DNA from 4 places in the Streptomyces sp. NPDC000134 genome. Region 1 is predicted to be linked to each of the others. Evidence: riboswitches for the same ligand, from Rfam matches in the RefSeq annotation. Region 1 holds a riboswitch; each other region holds the start of a gene.
The links. Region 1 has a riboswitch for cyclic di-AMP ahead of ACFY32_RS33255 (peptidoglycan DD-metalloendopeptidase family protein). Riboswitches for the same ligand answer to the same signal wherever they lie in the genome.
Positions count from the first base shown of each region.

Region 2: linked by a shared signal. The riboswitch ahead of ACFY32_RS23770 (M23 family metallopeptidase) and the one ahead of ACFY32_RS33255 (peptidoglycan DD-metalloendopeptidase family protein) in region 1 are both predicted to bind cyclic di-AMP.
Region 3: linked by a shared signal. The riboswitch ahead of ACFY32_RS27250 (M23 family metallopeptidase) and the one ahead of ACFY32_RS33255 (peptidoglycan DD-metalloendopeptidase family protein) in region 1 are both predicted to bind cyclic di-AMP.
Region 4: linked by a shared signal. The riboswitch ahead of ACFY32_RS06160 (transglycosylase SLT domain-containing protein) and the one ahead of ACFY32_RS33255 (peptidoglycan DD-metalloendopeptidase family protein) in region 1 are both predicted to bind cyclic di-AMP.

Region 1 is NZ_JBIAZN010000037.1:4,797-6,988, forward strand. Features, by position in the region: gene ACFY32_RS33250 (tyrosine-protein phosphatase) at 1-338, opposite strand, end outside; cyclic di-AMP (ydaO/yuaA leader) riboswitch at 725-921, shown strand; gene ACFY32_RS33255 (peptidoglycan DD-metalloendopeptidase family protein) at 925-1,884, shown strand; gene ACFY32_RS33260 (SGNH/GDSL hydrolase family protein) at 2,111-2,192, shown strand, end outside.
Region 2 is NZ_JBIAZN010000016.1:82,283-84,474, forward strand. Features, by position in the region: gene ACFY32_RS23770 (M23 family metallopeptidase) at 16-792, opposite strand; cyclic di-AMP (ydaO/yuaA leader) riboswitch at 805-967, opposite strand; gene ACFY32_RS23775 (M16 family metallopeptidase) at 1,159-2,192, opposite strand, start outside.
Region 3 is NZ_JBIAZN010000021.1:20,170-22,361, forward strand. Features, by position in the region: gene ACFY32_RS27245 (PrsW family intramembrane metalloprotease) at 1-266, shown strand, start outside; gene ACFY32_RS27250 (M23 family metallopeptidase) at 274-1,353, opposite strand; cyclic di-AMP (ydaO/yuaA leader) riboswitch at 1,366-1,524, opposite strand; gene ACFY32_RS27255 (PP2C family protein-serine/threonine phosphatase) at 1,758-2,192, opposite strand, start outside.
Region 4 is NZ_JBIAZN010000003.1:291,610-293,801, forward strand. Features, by position in the region: gene ACFY32_RS06155 (polyprenyl synthetase family protein) at 1-396, opposite strand, end outside; cyclic di-AMP (ydaO/yuaA leader) riboswitch at 1,046-1,212, shown strand; gene ACFY32_RS06160 (transglycosylase SLT domain-containing protein) at 1,217-1,726, shown strand; gene ACFY32_RS06165 (Cof-type HAD-IIB family hydrolase) at 1,792-2,192, opposite strand, start outside.

The sequences.
Region 1 (2,192 bases):
TCCCGGAGCTGGTCGAGGTCGCCGTCGCGGACCATCCGCCAGAACTCCGCGCCGTCGGCGGGGTCGGACAGCGGCAGGTTCACGTTGCGCACGCCCGGGAGCGCCACGTCGGGGCCCTCCAGCCGCTGGTCGGCGGCGTTGCGGAAGTCGAAGACCGTGTGCAGGCCCAGGGAGGCGAGGAACGCCGCGTCCTCCTCGGTCGCGTGGGCCAGGTGGCCGCTGCGGAACAGCACTCCGTACCGCACCCGACGGCCGTCCACGGTGGGCAGCCCGCCCACGTCACGGAAATTGCGCACACCGGCCAGCTCGGGCTCGGTCGACGGGACCTGCTGCGTCACGTGGACTCCCTCCCACTACGTCCCGCGGACGAGGCTCGTCGGCGGGCATCACCTGACGATACGGCATGGCCCGCCCGCTCTTATGGGCCCCGCTTCTCCGAATGTGCCGTATCTGGGCTTTGTGTCCGAATTGGTGGCTTCATTACTGCTCGGTCCGGAATAAAGACCGGGGTGCCGGGAGGGCGTGAGCAGCGTCATATCCCTGACGGATCGTCGGGCGTCATGTTCACGTAATAAAGCCCCTTTTCAAGGGCGTTCGTACCCGGTGAAGATCCAGAATTCCACGGAGGATGACTGCGGAATCCCATAAAGGATCACGGGAAACGGCTTTATCGGCAACCCCAGGCTTGTCTCTTTGCGTCCTGGTCCCTTACGTTCACCTCCGATCCGGACGGACGCCTAATCCTGCCGCCGACCGGAGCCGCACCCATCCACCACCCGTAACGGCAGGAACGGGGGACCCACAGGAATTCCGCCTGTTCCGGTCTCCGGAACGGCTAGGGGTAAAGCCGCGTCACGACGCGGCCGGGCAGCTCCAGCCCGCACCCGACAGCTCACCTCGTAGGCGCCGGAGAAGGAATTCGACATGCCCGCGAAGGGTAAGCACCGCCGTACCAGGACCCAGCGTCTGACCCGTACCATCGCCGTCGCCGGAACCGGCGGCGCGGCGCTCGCGCTTCCGCTCATGGGGGCCACCGGAGCCCACGCCGCTCCCGCCCACTCCGTTTCCGAAAAGGCCGTGCAGTCCCTTCCGGCCGCCGCGCAGAAGGCCGCCGGGAAGAACTCCGCCGGCGCCTCGGAAAAGCGGACGTACACCGTGCGCACCGGCGACTACCTGTCGAAGATCGCCGACGAGCAGAAGGTCAGCGGCGGCTGGAAGAAGCTGTACGAGGACAACCGCGAAGCCGTCGGCTCCGACCCGTCCCTGATCCACCCCGGACTGAAGCTCTCCCTCACCGGCCCGGCTGCGGCCGCGAAGAGCACCGGGTCCGCGGCGAAGCCGTCCGAGCCGGCCGCGCGGTCGACGGAGTCCGCCGCCAAGACCACGGAGTCCGCGGCGCAGTCCTCGGAGTCCGCCGCGAAGACCACCGGGTCGTCGGCCGCCGAGGACACCGGCGGCCAGGCCGCCGGGACCTCCGGCGGTTACGTCTCCCCGGTGGCCGGCGGCGCCGTCGGCACCCCGTACCACCAGTCCGGCAGCATGTGGTCCAGCGGCTACCACACCGGCACCGACTTCGTCGTCCCGACCGGCACCTCGCTGAAGGCCGTCGGCGCGGGCACCGTCGTCTCCGCCGGGTGGGGCGGCGCGTACGGCAACCAGGTCGTCATCAAGCTCGCCGACGGCTACTACGCCCAGTACGCCCACCTGTCCTCGCTCTCCGTCTCCAGCGGCCAGACCGTGACCGCCGGGCAGCAGGTCGGACTCTCCGGCGCCACCGGCAACGTGACCGGCCCGCACCTGCACTTCGAGATCCGCACCACCCCGGACTACGGCTCGGACGTGGACCCGCTCGCCTACCTGCGCTCGCACGGCGTCTCCGTCTGAGACACCCCCGCGTACCGCCGCACACCGCCGAAGGCCGGACCCCGTCCCCGGGGCCGGCCTTCGCCGCGTCCAGTTGTCCGGGCGTCCAGTTATTCCGGAATTGGCCAACCCTTTACGAGTGGCCTATCTCACCGCACGTCAACCCCCTCCTACGGTCGCGTAGGTCACAATCCAAGGTGAATCATGGGCCGACGTGGCAGACGATTCGAAGAGTGACAGCAGAGCAGTGATCGGGTCGTACGTGGCGGTGGGGGACAGCTTCACCGAGGGCGTCGGCGACCCCGGCCCCGACGGGGCGTTCGTCGGCT
Region 2 (2,192 bases), on a different contig from region 1:
GCGGTGCCGGTGGCGTCAGACGTCGACGCCGTGGGAGCGGAGGTAGGCCACGGGGTCGATGTCCGAGCCGTACTCCGGGGAGGTGCGGGCCTCGAAGTGCAGGTGCGCCCCGGTGACGTTGCCGGTGGCGCCGGAGAGGGCGATCTGCTGGCCGGGGGTGACGGTCTGGCCCACCGACACCCCGATGGACGACAGATGTCCGTACTGGGTGTACGTACCGTCATGCATCTTGATCACGACTTGATTGCCGTACGCACCGCCCCAGCCGGCCTCGACGACGGTACCGGCCCCGACCGCGTGGACGGAGGTGCCGGACGCCGCGTGGAAGTCGATCCCGGTGTGGCTGCCGGAGGACCACAGGCCGCTGCTGGCCTGGTAGGCGGTCGACACGTAGGAGGCGCTGATCGGCGCCACATAGGCGGTCAGGCGCTTGCGCTCGGCCTCCCGGGCGGCGCGCTCCTTGTCCTCGCGGGCCTGCTGGGCGGCCTTCTCGGCCGCTTCGGCGGCCCGTTCGCGCGCCGCCTCCTCGGCCGCGCGCTCGGCGGCGGCCTCTTCGGCGGCCAGGCGCTGGGCGGCGGCCTGGGCGTCTATCTGCTCGGCTATGGAGTCGCCGATGGTGACGACCGGGGTGAGGCCGGTCTGCTCGGGGGCGGGCTCGGCGGCCAGGGCCGGGGCCGCGAGGGTGCCTACCACTCCGGTGGTGGCGAGGGCCGCGACGCCCGCCGCGCGGGCGGTGGTGCGGTGCAGCCGGCCGGGCCGGCGGTGCTTGCCGGTGGCGCGCGTGAACGCCATGTACGGGCTCGTCCTTTCCTTCCCTCTCGCCTACCGGGTTAGCTGACGGGTTCGGAGCAGGAAGGTCTCCTACGGACCCCCTCGCTGGGCGCGGGCGTCCGATTCACCCCAGGGACTGCGGTGGGTCCCCGGCTCCCCTGGCTCGCGCCGTACGGGGACTCGGCGATGGCTGTCCGGTGCCGCGGGTGCGGCGCACTGCCTGACGGACAGCCCGGAAGACGCTAAGCGGGCCCGCGTTCAATTCCCAAACGCAACAGACGTTTTGTAGCGCATCCCACAGCCCAGAGGGGCAACCTCTCCCCCAATCCGGACAAAAGGCGGCCCCGGCGACACGAGGGTCACCGGGGCCGTAAGGCGCGCCTGGCGCTACTCGGCCGCCACCACGGTGACTTCGCCGATGCCGAGGGCCTCGACGGGCTCCTTGATCCTGGCCGCGTCGCCGACCAGGACGGTCACCAGGCGGTCGACCGGGAAGGCGTTCACGACCGCCGCGGTGGCCTCGACCGTGCCGGTCGCGGCGAGTTGCTGGTACAGCGTCGCCTGGTAGTCGTCGGGCAGGTGCTGCTCGACCTGGTCGGCCAGCGTGCTCGCGACAGCCGCCGCGGTCTCGTAGCGCAGCGGCGCCACGCCCACCAGGTTCTGCACGGCGACGTCGCGTTCGGCGTCGGTGAGGCCCTCGGCGGCGAGCGTGCGCAGCACCGTCCACAGGTCCTGGAGGGCCGGTCCGGTGTTCGGCGTGTCCACCGAGCCGCTGATGGCGAGCATCGCGGTGCCGGTGCCGTCCGGCGCGGAGCGCAGCACCTGGCCGAACGCCCGGACGCCGTAGGTGTAGCCCTTCTCCTCGCGCAGGACGCGGTCCAGGCGGGAGGTGAGGGTGCCGCCCAGGCAGTACGTGCCGAGCACCTGGGCGGGCCAGACGCGGTCGTGGCGGTCCGGGCCGGTGCGGCCGATCAGCAACTGCGTCTGCACGGCGCCGGGCCGGTCCACGATGACGACCCGGCCGGTGTCGTCGGCGGTCACCGACGGCACGGGCCGGGGCTCGGCCGCCGAGCCGGTCCAGGCGCCGAGCGTGTCGGCGAGCAGCGCGTCGAGGTCCAGGCCGGTGAGGTCGCCGACGACCACGGCGGTGGCGGTGGCCGGGCGGACGTGCTTCTCGTAGAAGGCGCGTACGGCCGCGGCGTCGATGTTCGCCACCGTCTTCGCGCTGCCCTGGCGGGGACGCGACATCCGCGAGTCCGCCGGGAACAGCTCCTTGGACAGCTCCATGGCGGCCCGGCGCCCGGGGTTGGCCAGCTCGTGCGGGATCTCGTCCAGCCGGTTGCGGACCAGCCGCTCGACCTCGCTGTCGGCGAAGGCGGGCGCCCTGAGGGCGTCCGCGACCAGGCCGAGCGCCTTGACCA
Region 3 (2,192 bases), on a different contig from region 1:
CCTCGCTGGCGTTCCTGCGGCACCGGGCCCGGCGCGGCCGGGCGGGCGCCGACTTCGCCGTACGGGAGCGGGAGCTGCTGCTGGAGCTGTGGCACCGGCGCGGGATCGCCCGTCCGGCGCTGGACCACGCGGCCCGCGCCACGGCCCCGCCGGTGCCGGTGACCGCGCCGCCCTGGCCGGTGCACGGGGCCTACGGGCAGCCGGTGCGGTACCACCCGTACCAGCCGTACGCCCCGTACCAGCCGTACGCCTCGTACCGTCCGTGACCTCGGGTCAGGGGGTGAGGCCCTTGCTCCGGAACCAGGCCATCGGGTCGATGCCGGAGTCGGCACCGCCGGGGTGGACCTCCATGTGGAGGTGGGCGCCGGTGACGTTGCCGGTGGCGCCGACGCGGCCGATGACGTCGCCGGTGCTGACCTTCTGGCCGACGCCGACGCTGATCGAGGACTGGTGGCAGAACCAGATCTCGGTGCCGTCGTCGAGGGTGAGGATCGTGCGGTAGCCGTAGGACCCGGCCCAGCCGGCCTCGGTGATGGTCCCGGTGTGCACGGCCTTGATCAGCGTGCCGGTGGGCGCGGCGAAGTCGAGGCCGGTGTGGTGGCCGGAGGACCAGTAGGGGCCGGCCTGCCCGAAGGTGGAGGTGATGGTGTACGAGGAGGTCGGCAGCGCGTACTGCTCGGCCAGCGCGGCGAGCCGTTCGGCCTCGGCCTTCTTCGCGGCCTCTTCCGCCGCCTTCTTCTTGGCGGCGGCGGCCTCGGCCGCGGCCTTCTTCTCCGCCTCGGCGACCGCTGCCGCGGCCTTCTTCTCGGCTTCGGCGGCGGCTTCGGCGGCGGCCTTGCTCTCGACCTGGTCCTGCTGCTGCTCGGCCTGGGCCATGATCCGGGCGCGCAGCGCCTCGCCGGCGGTGGTGCCCTGCCCGTTGTCGGCGGTGGCGACGCCGACGCTGCTGAGCGGCGCGGCCGTCGCCGCGGCGGCCTGCTTCCCCTCGTCGTCGGAGATGAGGGAGGCGACGTTCGGCAGGTCCGGCATGGAGATCGACACCGGCGCCTTGCCGGTCTGCGCGCTGGCCATGCCGCCGGCGCCGACGGCGGCTATGACACCGACGCCGAGGACGGTGGAGCTGCGGGCGAGCCCGCCGCGCTGCTTGGCGACGCGGTGCCGGCCGCGCACGGGGCGCAGGGAGTCCGCGGTGGGGTTCCACTCCTCGGCCGAGCGGAGAGGACCGTCGAGGGGGCCGTCGAACGGACCGTCGAACGGGCCGTCATCGGTGCGGAAGTCGCCGTAGCCGAAGGTCTCGGTACTCCGCTGGGTCGGCACGAACGGGGCCTCGGGGGCAGGCCGGTTGGACGCCACGTGGGCGTGCTCCTTTCCTTCCGTCTCCGCCTACCGGGTTAGCTGACGGGTTCGGAGCGGGAAGGTCTCCTACGCGCGTATACGTGCCGTGTGGGCCACAGCCGTATACGCCCGATTCACCCCAAGGTGGTGGTTCCCCGGTTCCCTCGCGGGATTCGGCGCGTGCGCGCGGAGCCGCCTTCTGTGACGGCTGGGACGACCGCGCTGCGTTATCGAACGTTAATAGACCCGGGGCTCGTATTCCAAGCTGTTCCTCTTGATCATTAACGATTCCGACACGGACCAAGGCCGTACCGACGGCGAAACCAGGGCGACCTGACCCCCGATCACCACTCCCGCCCGGCCTGACGGTTCATCAGTTGTTATGCGGACGGCGGTCGCGCCGTCACCGACCGTGACCGGGGTCACGGCCGTCGCACGGCGAGCAGCGCCATGTCGTCGGCCATGCCGCCCCCGGAGTGCCGCCGTACGTCCTCGGCGAGCGCGTCGAGGAGGTCGGCGGGGTGCCGGAAGGCGCGGCCGGCCAGCCGTGCCTCGGGGTCGTAGAACACGCCCCGCGCGTCCCGGGCCTCGGTCACGCCGTCGGTGTAGAGCAGCAGCGTGGCCCCGCCGGGGAACGCGGCCTCCTCGGCCCGGTCGGGCCAGACGCCGAGTTCACCCATGCCGAGCGGCAGCGCGGCCTCCCGGGCGGCCAGCGCGTCCAGGGTGCCGTCGGCGTACAGCAGCAGGGGCGGCGGGTGGCCTCGGTTGACGATCCGGACGGTGCCGTCGCCGTGCGGGAGTTCGGCGAGGACGGCGGTGGTGAAGCCCTCGAAGGCGTCCAGCCCCTCGCGCCGGGT
Region 4 (2,192 bases), on a different contig from region 1:
GATCTGGGAGGCGCGGGCGAACAGGAAGTCGCCGGTGAGGACGGCCACCGAGTTGCCCCAGCGGGTGTTGGCGCTGGGCACGCCGCGGCGGACCGCGGCCTCGTCCATCACGTCGTCGTGGTACAGCGTGGCGAGGTGGGTCAGCTCCACCACGACGGCCGAGGGCACCACGCCGGGGGCGTAGGGGTCGCCGAACTGGGCCGCGAGCATCACCAGCAGCGGCCGGAAGCGCTTGCCGCCCGCCTTGACCAGGTGCTGGGCGGCCTCCGTGATGAACGGCACCTCGCTCTTGGTTGCCTCAAGCAACCCTTCCTCGACTGCCGCCAATCCGGCCTGGACATCGGCCTCCAGAGCCTGGTCCCGCACGCTCAGCCCGAACGGCCCGACGACGGTCACGTGGGGTCTCCTGTCTGCTGGTGTCTACTGGCGGTCACGCGGTGACGCGGTTTGTCGATAGGTCGCTGCCATCACTCAAGTCAGCGTATCCGGTCACGTTTCGATCGCCGATAGCGCCCACCGTTACATGCTGGTCGGTATCGGATCATGAACGGCATGTTTTTGATCGGTTGATATGTGCGGACATGAATCGACACCGTCGAGCGGCCGGCGCCGCAGCGGCGCCGGGGAGCCCTGGACGATCCCACCACCCTCCCCAACGTCCGGCGACCCGGGAATGTCACCCATTCGACACGCAAACCCCCGTTCCCGCTCCGGCCGCCCGCCCCGCGCCGGTTCCCGGACCCGGAAGCACGTCGGGGGCAGTTGACCCACAGTTGGACCTATTGCCCGATTTGCCGCGCTTGTTGAGGCCAGTGAGTTGGCTCACGCCGGCACCCCCGCGCGCCGCCGCCCGGCGACACCCGTCCTGCCGTTGCCGCACAAGCCAGTTGAGGCTTGGCAGTCGCAAAGGATCAAGCATCCCAAATGCCTCAGACCAAGGTCAACTAGCACGTTGGGTGAATCCAGCACTTGTTCCGGACATGTGCTCTCGCATACGTTCCCGGCCTGTCGGGCGGACGCCGAATCCTGCCACCGCCCGGACCCACCCAATTGACCACCAACTCACGCACGGCAGGAGCGGGGGACCCAGGTAAGCCGCCGCGCCGGTCACCGGACCGGAGCGGCTCGGGGTGAAGCCGTGCCCGTGAGGGCGCGGCCGGGCACCTCCCGCCCGAACCCGACAGCTCACCTCGCAGGCGTAGGAGAGGACCTCACCATGTCTGCTTTCGGCCTCCGGCACCGCGCCGGGACCACCCGTCTCGCCCGCAAGCTCGCCCTCGCCGGCACCGGCGCCGCCGTGCTCGCGCTGCCGGTCCTCGGCGCCGCCTCCGCGTCCGCCGCGCCGGCCGCCGAGACGTCCACCACCGCGGTCACCACCGCCGCCCTGACCGCGGCGAACGGCTACAGCAACAGCCTCGACGGCTGGATTCGCCAGTCGCTCGACATCATGGCCGAGAAGGGCATCCCGGGCTCCTACGACGGCATCTACCGCAACATCATGCGGGAGTCGTCCGGCAACCAGTTCGCGATCAACAACTGGGACATCAACGCCATCAACGGCACCCCCTCCAAGGGCCTGCTCCAGGTGATCGACCCGACCTTCCGGGCGTACCACGTCGAGGGCACCTCCTGGGACCCGTACGACCCGGTCGCCAACATCACCGCGGCCTGCAACTACGCCGCCCAGCGGTACGGCTCCATGGACAACGTCTTCGGCGCCTACTGATCCCGGCGCCCTCGGGGCCTGCCGACCCCGGCGCCTTCCAGGCTCACCGGCCCCGGCCGCGCGCCTCAGGGAAACAGTCGTTCGAGGACGACGGCCACGCCGTCGTCCTCGTTCGACGTGGTGACCTCGTCGGCCACCGCGCGCAGCTCCGGATGGGCGTCGGCCATGGCGACGCCGTGGGCCGCCCAGTGGAACATGGGGATGTCGTTGGGCATGTCCCCGAAGGCGATCGTCCGCTCCGGGCCCGCCCCCAGCCTCTCCGCGGCCAGCGCCAGGCCGGTCGCCTTGGTCACCCCGCACGGCTGCAGCTCCACCGTCCCCGGCCCCGACATGGTGACCGTCGCCAGCGAACCGACCACCGAGCGGGCCGTCGCCGCCAACTCGTCGTCGGACAGCTCCGGGTGGCGCAGCAGCACCTTGCTGATCGGCGCCGCCCACAGGTCGTCGCGCCGGCCGACCCGGACCG